DNA from 3 places in the Streptomyces sp. NBC_01267 genome. Region 3 is predicted to be linked to each of the others. Evidence: riboswitches for the same ligand, from Rfam matches in the RefSeq annotation. Region 3 holds a riboswitch; each other region holds the start of a gene.
What was found. Region 3 has a riboswitch for cobalamin ahead of OG709_RS07245 (cobalamin biosynthesis protein). Riboswitches for the same ligand answer to the same signal wherever they lie in the genome.
Positions count from the first base shown of each region.

Region 1: another riboswitch for cobalamin. It lies ahead of OG709_RS24520 (ribonucleoside-diphosphate reductase subunit alpha); the one in region 3 lies ahead of OG709_RS07245 (cobalamin biosynthesis protein).
Region 2: another riboswitch for cobalamin. It lies ahead of OG709_RS31425 (CbtB domain-containing protein); the one in region 3 lies ahead of OG709_RS07245 (cobalamin biosynthesis protein).

Region 1 is NZ_CP108455.1:5,339,707-5,344,670, forward strand. It holds gene OG709_RS24515 (ribonucleotide-diphosphate reductase subunit beta) at 1-287, opposite strand, end outside; gene OG709_RS24520 (ribonucleoside-diphosphate reductase subunit alpha) at 287-2,647, opposite strand; cobalamin riboswitch at 2,780-2,934, opposite strand; gene mctP (monocarboxylate uptake permease MctP) at 3,207-4,838, opposite strand; gene OG709_RS24530 (DUF3311 domain-containing protein) at 4,835-4,964, opposite strand, start outside.
Region 2 is NZ_CP108455.1:6,999,191-7,004,154, reverse strand. It holds gene OG709_RS31445 (DUF4135 domain-containing protein) at 1-885, opposite strand, end outside; gene OG709_RS31440 (hypothetical protein) at 903-1,046, opposite strand; gene OG709_RS31435 (DUF2127 domain-containing protein) at 1,276-2,049, shown strand; gene OG709_RS31430 (histidine phosphatase family protein) at 2,039-2,659, opposite strand; adenosylcobalamin (AdoCbl) riboswitch at 2,967-3,111, shown strand; gene OG709_RS31425 (CbtB domain-containing protein) at 3,114-3,338, shown strand; gene OG709_RS31420 (CbtA family protein) at 3,359-4,126, shown strand; gene OG709_RS31415 (alkaline phosphatase family protein) at 4,412-4,964, shown strand, end outside.
Region 3 is NZ_CP108455.1:1,555,192-1,560,155, forward strand. It holds gene OG709_RS07230 (class II aldolase/adducin family protein) at 29-706, opposite strand; gene OG709_RS07235 (inorganic phosphate transporter) at 869-2,104, shown strand; gene OG709_RS07240 (hypothetical protein) at 2,124-2,354, shown strand; cobalamin riboswitch at 2,495-2,633, shown strand; gene OG709_RS07245 (cobalamin biosynthesis protein) at 2,750-3,679, shown strand; gene OG709_RS07250 (cobyric acid synthase) at 3,676-4,964, shown strand, end outside.

The DNA.
Region 1 (4,964 bases), 3.8 Mb from region 3:
TCGGGGGAGTTGATGTGCTTGTAGAGGGTGAGCACCAGGTTGTTGGAGACGATCGAGTCGCCCGTCGCGAAGAACGCGACCAGCCGGCCGATCATGTGCTGCTCACCCGGGCTGAGCTTCGCGAGGTCCGCCACGTCCGAGTGGAGGTCGACCTCCTCCACCGTCCAGGTGTTCTTGATCGCGTCGCGGTAGCGCTCGTAGAAGTCCGGGTAACGCATCGGGCGCAGCGTCAGTTCGAAGCCCGGATCGAGCAGGTTCTTCTGGGAGTTGGCGGAATCGGTGCTCATTACTGGCAGGCCTCGCAGGACTCGGGGTTCTCAAGGGAGCAGGCGATCGCGTCCGCGTCGGCGACCGGGGCGGCGGGAGCCTGCTGTGCGGGAATGGGGGCGGCGGCGGCGCGCGCGATCCGGGTCGCCGGGCGCGAGCGCAGGTAGTACGTCGTCTTCAGCCCCTGCTTCCAGGCGTACGCGTACATCGAGGAGAGCTTCCCGATGGTCGGCGTCTCCAGGAAGAGGTTCAGCGACTGGCTCTGGTCGAGGTACGGCGTACGGGCCGCCGCCATGTCGATCAGGCCGCGCTGCGGGATCTCCCACGCGGTGCGGTACAGCGCCCGCACCTCCGCGGGGATCCAGCTGAACCCCTGCACCGAGCCGCTGGCTTCGCGCAGCGCCTCGCGGGACTGCGCGTCCCAGACGCCCAGTTCCTTCAGCTCGTTCACCAGGTACGCGTTGACCTGGAGGAATTCACCCGAGAGCGTCTCGCGCTTGAAGAGGTTGGAGACCTGCGGCTCGACGCACTCGTACACCCCGGCGATCGACGCGATCGTCGCGGTCGGCGCGATGGCGAGGAGCAGCGAGTTGCGCATGCCGGTCTTCGCGATCCGGGCGCGCAGCGCGTCCCAGCGCGCGGGCCAGGCAGGCTCGGTGTCGAAGTGGTCGGGGTGCAGCACACCCTGCGCCGAACGCGTCTTCTCCCAGGCGGGGAGCGGGCCACTGCGCTCCGCGAGGTCGCAGGACGCCTCGTAGGCGGCGAGCATGATCCGCTCGGAGATCCGGGTGGAGAGCGCCCTCGCCTGCGGGGAGTCGAAGGGCATCCGCAGCTTGAAGAAGACGTCCTGGAGACCCATCAGACCCAGGCCCACCGGACGCCACTTGGCGTTGGAGCGGCCCGCCTGGTCGGTCGGGTAGAAGTTGATGTCCACGACCCGGTCGAGGAAGGTGACCGCGGTGCGGACGGTCTCGTCGAGGCGCTCCCAGTCCATGGAGTCACCGGAGACGAACGCGGCGACGTTCACCGAGCCGAGGTTGCAGACGGCGGTCTCACCGTCGTTCGTCACCTCCAGGATCTCGGTGCAGAGGTTCGACGAGTGGACGACCGAGCCGGGCTCCGCGGTCTGGTTGGCCGTACGGTTCGACGCGTCCTTGAAGGTCATCCAGCCCTGGCCGGTCTGCGCGAGGGTCCGCATCATGCGGCCGTACAGCTCCCGGGCCTGGATGGTCTTCTGCGCCAGCCCGTCGGCCTCGGCCTTGCGGTACGCCGCGTCGAACGCGTCCCCCCACAGGTCGACGAGGTCGGGCACGTCGGCGGGGGAGAACAGCGACCAGGTGCCGTCCGCGTCGACCCGGCGCATGAACTCGTCCGGCACCCAGTGCGCCAGGTTGAGGTTGTGCGTACGCCGGGCGTCCTCACCCGTGTTGTCGCGCAGCTCCAGGAACTCCTCGATGTCGGAGTGCCAGGTCTCCAGGTAGACGGCCGCGGCGCCCTTGCGCCGGCCGCCCTGGTTCACCGCGGCGACCGAGGCGTCCAGCGTCTTGAGGAAGGGGACGATCCCGTTGGAGTGCCCGTTGGTGCCGCGGATGAGCGAACCGCGGGAGCGGATGCGGGAGTACGAGAGGCCGATGCCGCCCGCGTGCTTCGAGAGGCGCGCGACCTCGTGGTAGCGGCCGTAGATCGAGTCCAGCTCGTCCAGCGGCGAGTCCAGCAGGTAGCAGGAGGACATCTGCGGGTGCCGGGTGCCCGAGTTGAAGAGCGTGGGGGAGGAGGGCAGGTAGTCGAGGCGGCTCATCAGCCCGTACAGCGCGGCGACCTCGTCCAGGGCGCGTACCGAGTCGTCCTCGGCCAGACCGCAGGCGACCCGCAGCATGAAGTGCTGGGGCGTCTCGATGACCTGGCGGGTCAGCGGGTGACGCAGCAGGTAGCGGCTGTACAGGGTGCGCAGCCCGAAGTAGCCGAAGCGGTCGTCGGCCGCGGTGTCGATCAGGGCGTCGAGCCGGGCGGCGTGCAGGGTGACGAAGCCGGCCGTGCGGTCCCCGATCAGGCCCTCCCGGTGCCCGACGCCGACCGAGGCGGAGAAGGACACCGCGCCCTGCCCGGCCGCCTCGTCCGCGATGGACCGGGTGAGCAGCCGGGCGGCGAGCCGCGAGTACGCGGGGTCCTCGGAGATCAGACCGGCTGCCGCCTCGGTGGCCAGCTCACGCAGCTCGGCCTCGTCCGACGTGGCGTTGCGCCCGCGCAGCGCGGCGGCGGCGACCTTGCCGGGGTCGGTGTCGGTGAGGTCGGCGGTGAGGTCGGTCAGGGTCCGCAGCAGTACGGTTCCCGGGGCGTCCGTCACCTGTTCTGCGGCAGGTGCGGTGGGCGCGATGGTCACGGTGCGCTCTCCCTCGCTCGGCTGGGGGCCGGCGGGAGGCACGGGTGCGTACGGGCACAGCGAAGAGCAGCACACCGCACAGCATCCGCAGGCCCAACCGCGAGGCCCGGACGTGTCTCATCCGGATCGGTCGAGCCGGATGCGCGGTCGGCAGGTCCTCGGACTCCACGGTGCGCAAAAGCGCACTGATCACACCGTTGCGGGACAGTTCCGGATTCGCACCGGATTCCCCTGCGACGACAGCGAGGATGAGCATACATGTGGGGGCCGCTCGATATCGCACCCCCCATATGTTGTGTCGTGTCCGTTCAGGACCCCCGGACGTACGGGACCGGAGAGCGCCTGGGATCGGCTCTCAGGGGCCTCTCAGGAGTCCGTACGAAGCCCGGTCGCACGGGAATCCGGTGAGCCCCCACCCATGGCCGCCGGGTCGGCGGAACGAGCCCTGAGACCCCCTCGGAGGCCTTCGCCGCGCGCGGGCCCGGGGATACAGCGGAAGGGCCGCCGCGCCTCCCCGGGGGAGAGGCGCGGCGGCCCTCATGCGGCCTGCCGGTCGGTCTCAGTGACCGCCGGGGGCGCCGACGGTGGCCGGCGGGAGGTCGACCTGTACGTCCTCGTCGCCGGCGTCCGCCGTGTAGTCCTCCGGCGAGGTCTCGTCGATGCCGGCCGGGGCCTTGACCGCGTTGAGCACGACCGTCAGCACCAGCGTCACCACCACGTTCAGCACGAACGCGGTCAGCCCGATGTAGCCGATCTGGCCGATGCCCGGGATCTCCTTGGAGGAGCCGCCGAAGTGCGCCTGCGTCGGGCTCGCCACGCCGTACGCGGCCAGCGTCCCGTACGCCATGCCGACCGCCCAGCCCGCGAGCAGCGCCCAGCGGTGGAACCACCGGGTGAACAGCCCGCCGACCAGTGCCGGCATCGTCTGGAGGATCCAGATGCCGCCGAGGAGCTGGAAGTTGATCGCGACGGTCGGGTCCATGGCGAGGACGAAGAGCAGCGCGCCGACCTTCACCACGAGCGAGACCAGCTTGGAGACCTTGGCCTCCTGGGCGGGTGTCGCCTCCGGTTTGATGAAGTCCTTGTAGATGTTGCGGGTGAAGAGGTTCGCCGCCGCGATGGACATGATCGCCGCGGGAACCAGCGCGCCGATGCCGATGGCGGCGAAGGCCACCCCCGCGAACCAGTCGGGGAACATGTTCTCGAAGAGCTGCGGGATCGCCAGCTGTCCGTTCTTCACCTTGACCCCGGCGGCGATCGCCATGAAGCCGAGCAGCGCGAGCAGCCCCAGCATCAGCGAGTACAGCGGCAGGATCGCGGTGTTGCGCCGGATCACATTGCGGCTGCGCGAGGAGAGCGTCGCGGTGATCGAGTGCGGATACATGAACAGCGCGAGCGCCGAGCCGAGCGCGAGCGTCGCGTACCCCCACTGACCCGCGGCGCCCGGCGCCAGCGCGCCGCGTGGCTTACCCGTCGCCGGGTTGGTCTGCGCGAACGCGTCACCGGCCTTGGCGAAGATGTCATGGAAGCCGCCCAGCTTCATCGGGATGTAGATGATCGCCACCAGGATGACCAGGTAGATCAGCCCGTCCTTGACGAAGGCGATCAGCGCGGGGGCGCGCAGCCCGGAGGAGTAGGTGTACGCCGCCAGCACCGCGAAGGCGAGCAGCAGCGGGAGGTCCTTGACGAACCAGTTGCTGCCCTCGCCGCCGACGCCCATCACGTCCAGCACGGCCTGGATGCCGACGAGTTGCAGGGCGATGTACGGCATGGTCGCGAGGATGCCGGTGACCGCGACCGCCAGCGAGAGCCCCTTGGAGCCGAACCGGCCGCGGACGAAGTCCGATGTCGTCACGTAGCCGTGCTTGTGCGAGACGGACCACAGACGCGGCAGGAAGGTGAAGATCAGCGGGTAGACCAGGATCGTGTACGGCACGGCGAAGAAGCCCGCCGCGCCCGCCGCGTAGACGGCGGCCGGGACGGCGACGAAGGTGTACGCCGTGTAGAGGTCACCGCCGAGCAGGAACCAGGTGACCCAGGTGCCGAACGACCGTCCGCCCAGGCCCCATTCGTCCAGGGTGGCGGCGTTCTCGGCGCGGCGCCAGCGCGCGGCCAGGAAGCCGACGACCGTGACGGCCACGAAGAAGAAGATGAAGACGCCGAGCGCGACTCCGTTCACACCGTCCTTCATGCGGACGCACCTCCCTTGCGGGCGCGCTGGTCACGCTGCCACAGCTTGTACGCGATCATCGTCAGCGCGGTCGAGATGAGGACCCAGAGCATCTGGTACCAGTAGAAGAACGGGATGCCGATGAAC
Region 2 (4,964 bases), 5.4 Mb from region 3:
TCCGGCCTGCGGGGGCGGCTCGATCCACTCCTGCCAGCTGTAGGCGTGCCGGTCGCCGCCGTTGCCGGTCCAGCAGCGCAGCGTGGGCAGCAGGATCTCGCCCGAGGCGGCGGGCAGGGCGTTGAGCAGGGCGAATACCGAGCCCTCGGTGGCGAGGAACAGGGCTTCGCCGGAAGCGGGGCGTGGTTTGTACGCAACGGAGCCACCGCCACTGAACCGCGCGCGCAGTACGCGCTGTCCGCCGTTGTGGGTCTCCTCGCCGTACGCGCTCAGGGCGACCAGCGTTCCCCGCCATCGTGGCCCTTCCGGCCAGTCGGGGCCCTGGAGGTCACGGTGGAGGCGGCGGAGGAAGAGGCCGAGGGCGCGCTGGAACTGTGCGCCCCGTTCGGTCGCGAAGCGCCGGGCCGTGTCGGCGGGCGCCGTCGCACAGGCCGTGAAGACCTCCAGGACGAGCGGCCCGAAGAGCGCGGTGTTCTGCGTGCTGAGCAGCCCTCCGGAGGAAGCCGTGGAAGACGGCGCAACGGGAGAGGGCACGGTGGCAGGGGGCGCGGTGGAGGGCGCAGCGGGATGCCCGGAGAGAGCGCCGGTGCAGAGCCCGGAGAGTTCGGGCAGAGCGCCCGCGCAGAGTCCGGAGAGTTCGGGAGCGAGGGACCCGCACCAGCTCTCCAGCCGTTCCAGCAGGTCGAGCAGCGGAGTGAAGGCGGGTCCGGCCAGCAGCTCGCCGAGCCGATGGGCAACGGCCTCCCCGTGGGGGCCCGGGTCCCTGGCCACCGTGCCGTCAGGCCCCGCGGTGACCACGGGCGGAAAGGCCTCCGTGGCCCCTCCCCGCGCCGCCGCGCGGATCAACCGCGCGGCGGCCGGGGGCAGTTCGGGTGACTGGCGCACAGCCTGCCGTCCGCCGGTTACGGAAGGCAGTAGCCGCCGGCCATACAGCTGATGGGGCGGGCGCTCTCGTAGTCCGGGATTTCCGTCTCCAGCTCACCGATGGTGAGATCGAGCACCTGGGAGGCCTCGGTCCGGAGTTCTTCCTGGGCGGTCACGTTCATGTCCATCCTCCGATGTGGGGCGAAGCATGCACTTGCGGCTCACTGCGTCGGGACAATTCCAGAGCGTGATCGCCGGCGTCAAGGGATCGCCTGGGGCGGCTCGCCATCTGGCGCATAACATGCGTTGCTACGGTCCGGGCCGAGGCTGCGCCCAGCACATACGTGCGGGTCCCGGCCGACCGTCCGCAGAACGTACGCACACGACCACTGACTCACGGGGAAACGAATGCTGAAGATCGACTGGGACCGGCGCACCTGCGCACGGCGCGGGCACGTGACCTATGTCCCGCAGGAGCCGGAACTGGCGGAGCGGCTGCGCGCCGAGACGCGGCTGGGCGAGGCCTGGCGCTGTCTGCGGTGCGGGGACTTCGCCCTGGGCGACCCGCACGGATCGGGCCCCGCGGACGAGGCCCCGCTCGTACCGCGCGGCAAGGTGCTGCGCGACCTGTTCATCCTGCGCTTCCTCGCCGTGGAGCGGGCGGTGCGCGGGGTGTTCATCGTGCTGGCGGCGGTGGCCGTATGGAAGTTCAGCAACAGCCAGGACGCGGTGCGCAGGCTCTTCGACGAGAACCTGGACGTGCTGCGTCCGGTGTTCCGGCACTTCCACTACGACCTGGACCACTCGCCGGTGGTCGGCACGATTCAGAAGACCTTCGGCTACAAGCACTCCACGCTGATGCTGGTGGCCGTACTGCTGCTGGCGTACGCGCTGATCGAGATCATCGAAGGTGTCGGGCTGTGGCGGGCCAAGCGCTGGGCCGAGTACCTGACCGTGGTGGCGACCGCCGTCTTCCTGCCCCTGGAGGTCTACGAGCTGACCGAGAAGGTCAGTTGGCTGAAGATCGCCACCCTGACGATCAACATCCTGGCCGTCCTGTACATCCTGCTCGGCAAGCGGCTGTTCGGGTTGCGCGGCGGCCACGCCGCCTTCGAGGCCGAGCGGCAGAGCGCCTCACTGCTCGAAGTGGAGACCACGGCGGGGGTCGGAGCCGTCACGCCGTGACGGCGGGCACCTGATTCCACGCGGCGACGACGGGACGGCCGTGCTCGGTACCGATCCGGCTCACCGACGCGGTGTCCAGCCGGAAGAGCGATCCGCCGGACGCCGGGAGCCCGAGGCGGCGAGCGGTCAGCACCCGCAGGAAATGGGCGTGGCCGACCACCACGACGTCTCCGCCCTGCCCGTCGAGGTCGGCGTCGCGCAGCGCCTTGTCGACGGTGGCCAGCACCCGGTCCGCTCGCGCGCCGACCTGCTCGGGGGTCTCACCGGGGTGCTCGGGCGGGCCCTCGGCCACCCCGTCGGTCCACAGGTCCCAGTCGGGCCGGTCCCGGTGGATCTCCACGGTGGTGATGCCCTCGTACGCCCCGTAGTCCCATTCGTGCAGGTCGGTGTCGGGGTACGCGGGGCTGAGCCCGGCCAGCTCGGCGGTGCGCCTGGCGCGGGCGAGGGGGCTGGTCAGGGTGAGGGCGATCCGGCGCTCGGCCAGCAGCGGGGCGACCGCGCGCGCCTGGTCCTCACCGAACGCCGTCAGCGGAAGATCCGTCCAGCTGGTGTGTTTCATCGTGCGGCTCCAGCTGGTCTCACCGTGCCGCACGAGAATCAGCTCACCCATGTCCGCCCTGTCCTTTGCGTCTGTAGATGTTGATGGTGCACAAGGGGTTCAGCCTGCCATGAACAGCGATCATTCCCTCAGAGGCGGCCCGGCCGTGTGATTCCCGGCGCTCTCCGGCGTCGGTCCCGTGTTGCTGCGCCACGCTGGTGAGACCCACATCACTCGTACTGCCATCCCTGCACCGGTCGCGTTCTCCGGTCCCTCATGAGGCGGGCACATCACGGGGGTTGGGGGGTGCGGGTCCGGGTCACGGTGCGTTGCCGGACCGCCGGTGCGCCGTAGCGGAGTGGACGGGCAGGCGGTACCGTCACGTGGACACGACGAAGGTGTGACGGAAGTCCGGTGAGAATCCGGCACGGTCGCGCCACTGTGAACCCGAAACCCGGGAAGTCAGACCCAGCGCCTTCGTCTCAGGTACCACGATCGGGACGCGTGTTCCCCAGGAGGTTCTGCCATGGCAAACACCCTTGCCCCCACCCCGAGTGCCCCCGCCACTCCGGCGATCGCACCCATCTCCCTCAAGGCCATCGCCCCGTGGGCGGTCTTCTTCGGGATCCTCATGCTCATCCTGCTGTACTTCGTCGGCGCCGAGCAGGGCGCGACCTCGCTCGTCTCCGGTTCGGACGTGCACGAGTGGGTTCACGACGGCCGTCATCTCCTCGGCTTCCCCTGCCACTGACGCCCGGGGGATCCGCTTCCATGAACTCCATATCCGTCCGGGCCCTGCTGGTCCGTGGCATGCTCGCCGGGCTCGTCGCCGGTGTGCTGGCGCTGATCGTCGCCTATCTGCTCGGTGAGCCGCAGGTGGACTCGGCCATCGCCTTCGAGGGCTCGCACAGCCATGAGCACGAAGAGGAACTGGTCAGCCGTTCGCTCCAGTCCACGGCCGGGCTGGCCACCGGGGTGCTCGTCTTCGGTGTCGCGGTCGGTGGCATCGCCGCGCTCGCGTTCTGCGTCGCACTCGGCCGTATCGGCAGGTTCGGCCCGCGTGCCACCGCCGTGCTGATCTCGGTCAGCGCGCTGATCGCCGTGTACCTCGTGCCCTTCCTGAAGTACCCGGCGAACCCGCCGTCCGTCGGCAGCCCCGACACCATCGGCAAACGCACCACCCTGTACTTCCTGATGATCGTGCTCAGCGTGCTGCTCGCCGTCGCCGCCGTGCTGGTGGGCAAGCGGCTGGCGCCCCGTCTGGGCAACTGGAACGCCACGATCACGGCCGGGGCCGCGTTCCTCGTGGCGGTCGGGCTGGCGTACGCGTTCCTGCCGACGATCAACGAGGTGCCGAAGGACTTCCCGGCCACGCTGCTCTGGCGGTTCCGGCTCTCGGCACTCGCCATCCAGTTCACGCTGTGGACCGCCTTCGGGCTGCTCTTCGGCCACCTCGCCGAACGGCATCTCATACCGCGTACGGTCCCGGCCCGCAGCGAGGACAGCACCGCCCTACGCAACACCGCACCGGTGAGCTGACGGCGCAACAGTTGACGGCTGACACACCGGGACAGAACCCGCCGGACCACGGTCCAGGCGGGTTCTGCGCGTCCGGGCCCGTCCGGGGCCCGGACCGATCCGCATGATCCGCACGATCCGCACGATCCGCACGATCCGCACGGGAGGATCGGGGAGCACCGCGGCCACCGGTGTATTGGCCACCTGTTCATCTCCTCCTTCCTCCGCCTCACACCCGGGCCCGGAAGAGTTCCGTCGGGTCCGGAAGCAGGACTCGAACCGAGCTCGATCGAGAAGGGGACGTTCATGGCCGAGTTGACGCGACGCAGACTCCTTGGATCAGCGGCCGGTGCCGTCGGTGGCGCTGCCGCACTCTCACTGCTGCCACCCAGCGTGCAGAAGGCCGTGGCGGCCGGTCCGCCGCGCCACGGCTCCATGCGCGACATCGAACACGTCGTGATGCTGATGCAGGAGAACCGCTCCTTCGACCACTACTTCGGCACGCTCTCCGGCGTACGCGGATTCAGTGACCCGCACGCGCAGAAGCTGGACAACGGCCGCTCGGTCTTCTATCAGCCCGACGCGGTGAACCCCAAGGGCTACCTGCTGCCGTTCCACCTGGACACCCATACCTCCAGCGCCCAGGCCATCCCGTCCACCAGCCACGCCTGGTCCGTGCAGCACGAGGCGTGGAACAACGGCAGGATGGACCAGTGGCTGCCCGCCCACCGCAAGGCCGACGGCGCCAACGGCCCTTATGTCATGGGGTACTACACGCGGGAGGACATCCCGTTCCAGTTCGCGCTCGCGGAGACGTTCACCATCTGCGACAACTACTTCTGTTCCGTGTTCGGCCCCA
Region 3 (4,964 bases):
CCAACGGTGGCGGGGCGGCCCCGGCCCGTCATTGCTGGCCGTAACCGCGGAGCTTCTCGCTCACGGCGGAGAGTTCGGCGGGCGACAGCAGGGTGGGGGTGCGGCCGGGCAGTGCGGACGCGGTGAGCCAGAGCCGGCACATCCACTCCAGCTGGGCGGTGCGGTCGTAGGCCTGGTCGAGGGAGGTCCCGTAGGTGACCGTGCCGTGGTTCTGCAGCAGGCAGCCGGTGCGGTCGGTGAGCGCGACGAGCATGTTCCCGGCCAGTTCGTCCGATCCGTACAGCGCGTACGGGGCGACCCGCACCGGGCCGCCCAGCGCCGCGGCCATGTAGTGGATCACCGGCAGTTCGGTCACCAGGGTGGAGACGGCCGTCGCGTGGACGGCGTGGGTGTGGACCACGGCGGTGGCTCCGGTGCCGCGGTGGATCGCGAGGTGCAGGGGCAGTTCGCTGGTCGGTTTCAGCTCGCCCAGGACCTGGCGGCCCTCCAGGTCCACGGCAACCGTGTCCTCGGGGCCGAGCCGGTCGTACGGAACCCCGCTGGGGGTGACGAGGACCAGGTCGCCGCAGCGGACCGAGACGTTGCCCGAGGTGCCGACGACCAGGCCTTCCGCCGCCGTTCTGCGGGCGGTGGCCACGACGTCGTGCCAGGCGCGGGCGACCGGGTCGTTCTCCTGCGATGGGGGGCCTGCCGTCGGGTCGGTCATCCGGCGATGATGCCAGCCGCCCGCGGACGGCGGTAGGAGCGGCGGCAAGCGGAAGGAGAGCGCCCGTTCGGAGTCACCACAGCGCCTGCCCCAGTTCACCTTCCGTTCATCCAGGTTGCCTACGTTCGTCTCGTCAATGACCTCGAACGATTGCCCAGGTAAATGGAACACTTGACCCTGCTCCTTGGGATCGTGATCATTACCGCTCTCGTGTTCGACTTCACGAACGGTTTCCACGACACGGCCAACGCGATGGCGACGACCATCTCGACCGGCGCTCTCCGGCCGAAGACCGCGGTGGCCATGTCCGCCGTACTCAACCTCGTCGGAGCATTCCTGTCCGTGGAGGTCGCCAAGACGATCTCCGGCGGGATCATCAACGAACAGGGCATCACCACAGAGGTGATCTTCGCGGCGCTCGTCGGCGCCATCCTCTGGAATCTGCTGACCTGGCTGCTCGGCCTGCCGTCCAGCTCCTCCCACGCGCTCTTCGGCGGACTCATCGGCGCCACGCTGATGTCGGTCGGCTCCTCCGGTGTCAACGGCGATGTCGTCGTCACCAAGGTGCTGCTGCCCGCGGTCGCCGCACCCGTCGTCGCCGGCATCGCCTCGGTGCTCGCCACCAAGCTGACGTACCGGATCGGCCGCCGTACGGACGAGAAGGCCACCGCCAAGGGCTACCGGGCCGGCCAGATCGCCTCCGCCGGACTGGTCTCCCTCGCCCACGGCACCAACGACGCGCAGAAGACCATGGGTGTCATCACCCTCGCCCTGGTCACCGGCAACGTCATCGCCCCGGGCTCGAACCCTCCGCTGTGGGTCATCGTCTCCGCGGGCACGGCCATCGCACTCGGTACGTACCTCGGCGGCTGGCGCATCATCCGCACCATGGGCAAGGGGCTCACCGAACTCAGGCCGCAGCAGGGCTTCGCCGCCCAGACCGGCGCCGCGACCGTGATCCTGGCCTCCTCGCACCTCGGTTTCTCCCTCTCCACCACCCAGGTCTGCTCGGGCGCCGTGCTGGGCGCGGGCGTCGGCCGCAAGGGCGGGGTGGTCCGCTGGTCCACCGCGACCCGGATGGCCGTCGCCTGGTGCCTGACGCTTCCCGCGGCGGCCGTGGTCGGCGCGGGCGCCGAGTACCTGACCCGCAACGGCCCCTGGGGCGTCGCCGCCGTGGCCGCCCTGCTGATCGCGGGCTCGGGTGTCATCTGGTCGCTCTCCCGCCGCCAGCCGGTCGACCAGCACAGCGTCACCCCCGACGAGCCCGCGGGTGTGGTGACCACCGCCATCGCGGCCGTCGCCCCTCCCCCGGCCGGACTGTCCGCCGACGAACTCAGGGCCACCATCCCCGCACCGGGGGGCGCCGCACCGGAGCCCAGCCGACCGGCCACGGTCTGAAGCAGAAGGACACCGCAGCATGAACATCGACTGGGCAGCTCTCGGCACCGTCTTCGGCGTCAGCCTCGTGGCGACCGTCGGACTCGTGGGCCTGTTCACCCTCGGCATCGTGGGCCTCGCCGGGAAGCCCGCGCAGGAGACGGGCTCCACCGGCCGGGGCCCGGCGCTCGCCGCGCGCACCGGCGCGTACGCCTGCTTCGCTCTCTGCGCGGCGGCCGTGGCGTACGGGATCTATCTGATCGTCGCCTGACCGCCCCGCACCCCCGTCCCCCGGCTCCACTCCCCGTTCCACCCGAACCGCCCTCCGACCGGCCTTCCACGGCCCGCCGGGGGGCGGTTCGTGTGGGGCTCAGCACACTGCCTCCTTGCAGGTCAAGGGGGAGTTGACGGGTGTTCGCGGGGCGTGGTGGACTGCCGGAGCCAATACGGCGGCAAAAGAGGAAGCCCGGTGCGAATCCGGCGCGGTCCCGCCACTGTCATCGGGGGTCACCCCCCGGGAGCCAGGAACTCTCACCGCCGATCACGTCGAACCAGGGCGCGGACACCCTGAGTGAGGACATATCGCCATGCGCGGCTGCCTGCTGCCCGATGCTGTGAGTACTACCGGTACGAAGGTTTTCCGAGGCGTATCGGCCTGCTGACCCGATGCGTGCCGAGCGTGTATTCGTGTACGGCGCCACCACCGGCCTCGTAGCAGACCTGATCGTCGGCGATCCGCGGCGCGGACACCCGGTGGCCGCCTTCGGACGGGCCGCGGCTGCCGTGGAGCGCCGGCTGTGGCGCGACCACCGCGGACGCGGGGCGCTGCACACCGTGGTGTGCGCCGGAGGCGTGGTGGGCGCCGCCCTGCTGGCCCGGCGTGCCGTGCGCGGCCGGGCCGCCGCGGGCATCGCCCTGACCGCCGTCACCACCTGGGCCGTCGTCGGCGGTACCTCGCTGGGCCGGGAGGCGCGGGCGGTCGGCGACGCGCTGGCCTCGGGCGAACTCGAAGCGGCCAGGGAGCGGCTGCCGCATCTGTGCGGGCGTGATCCGCAGGCGCTCGACGGACAGCAGATGGCCCGCGCGGTCGTCGAGTCCGTCGCCGAGAACACCTCCGACGCCGTGGTGGGCGCGCTGGTGTGGGGGGCGCTGGCCGGGGTGCCCGGTCTGGCCGGGTTCCGGGCGGTGAACACACTGGACGCAATGGTCGGCCACCGCTCGCCCCGGTATCTGCGGTACGGCTGGGCCTCGGCCCGGCTCGACGACGTGGCGGGCCGGCCGGGAGCCCTGCTGACCGCTGTCCTCGCGACGCTGGCCGGCCCGGACCCGCGCGGTGCCGTGCGGGCCTGGCGCGCCGACGCGGCGAAGCACCCCAGCCCCAACGCCGGTCCGGTGGAGGCCTCGTTCGCGGGGGCGCTGGGCGTACGGCTCGGTGGCACCCTCTCGTACGGCGGCCGGGTCGAGCACCGGGCCGTGCTCAACGGCGGCGGCCGGCCCGTCGGCGTGGACGACATCGAGCGCGCGGTACGGCTGTCCCGGCGGGTCTCCGTACTGGCGCTCGCGACGGCTCTCCTGGTGAGGAAGGTGCGCGGATGAGTGGCGGAGTGCTGGTCGCCGGAACCACGTCGGATGCCGGGAAGAGCGTGGTCACGGCCGGGATCTGCCGGTGGCTGGTGCGCCGGGGGGTGAAGGTCGCGCCCTTCAAGGCGCAGAACATGTCGCTGAATTCGTTCGTCACCCGCGAGGGCGCGGAGATCGGCCGGGCGCAGGCGATGCAGGCGCAGGCGGCGCGGGTGGAACCCACCGCGCTGATGAACCCGGTGCTCCTCAAGCCGGGGAGCGACCGGTCGAGCCAGGTCGTGCTGCTGGGCAGACCGGTGGGCGAGATGAGCGCCCGCGGGTTCTTCGGCGACGCGTCCGGCGGGAAATCCGCGTACGGCGGGGGGCGGGAAGCCCTGCTGGGCACCGTCACGGACTGTCTGGCACAACTTCGGGGCACGTATGACGCGGTGATCTGTGAGGGGGCCGGCAGTCCTGCCGAGATCAATCTGCGCCGGACGGACATCGTCAACATGGGCATCGCGCGGGCCGCGCGGTTCCCGGTGGTGGTGGTGGGCGACATCGACCGCGGTGGCGTCTTCGCCTCCTTCTTCGGCACGACCGCGCTGCTCAGCGCCGAGGACCAGGAGCTGATAGCCGGGTACATCGTCAACAAGTTCCGCGGCGACGTGTCCCTCCTGCGCCCCGGCATCGACATGCTGCAGGGGCTCACCGGGCGGCGTACGTACGGGGTGCTCCCGTTCGCGCACGGCCTCGGCATCGACGAGGAGGACGGGCTGCACGTCTCGATGCGGGGCGCCGTACGGGAGTCGGCCGTCGCCGAGCCGTACGGACCGGACGTCCTGCGGGTCGCCGTGTGCGCCGTACCGCTGATGTCCAACTTCACCGATGTCGACGCGCTGGCCGCCGAGCCCGGGGTCGTCGTGCGGTTCGTGGACCGGGCCGAGGAGCTCGTCGACGCGGACCTGGTGATCGTGCCGGGCACCCGTGGCACCGTGCGGGCGCTGGAGTGGCTGCGCGAGCGCGGGCTCGCGGCGGCGCTGGCCCGGCGGGCGGCGGAAGGCCGTCCCGTGCTGGGCATCTGCGGCGGTTTCCAGCTGCTCGGCGAGCACATCGAGGACGAGATCGAATCGCGCGCCGGGTCGGTGGACGGGCTCGGGCTGCTGCCCGTGCGCGTACGGTTCGCCGCCGAGAAGACCCTGGCGCGGCCCGTCGGCGAGGCCCTCGGCGAGCGCGTCGAGGGGTACGAGATCCATCACGGCGTCGCCGACGTGACCGACGGCGTCCCCTTCCTGGACGGCTGCCGGGTCGGCTCCGTCTG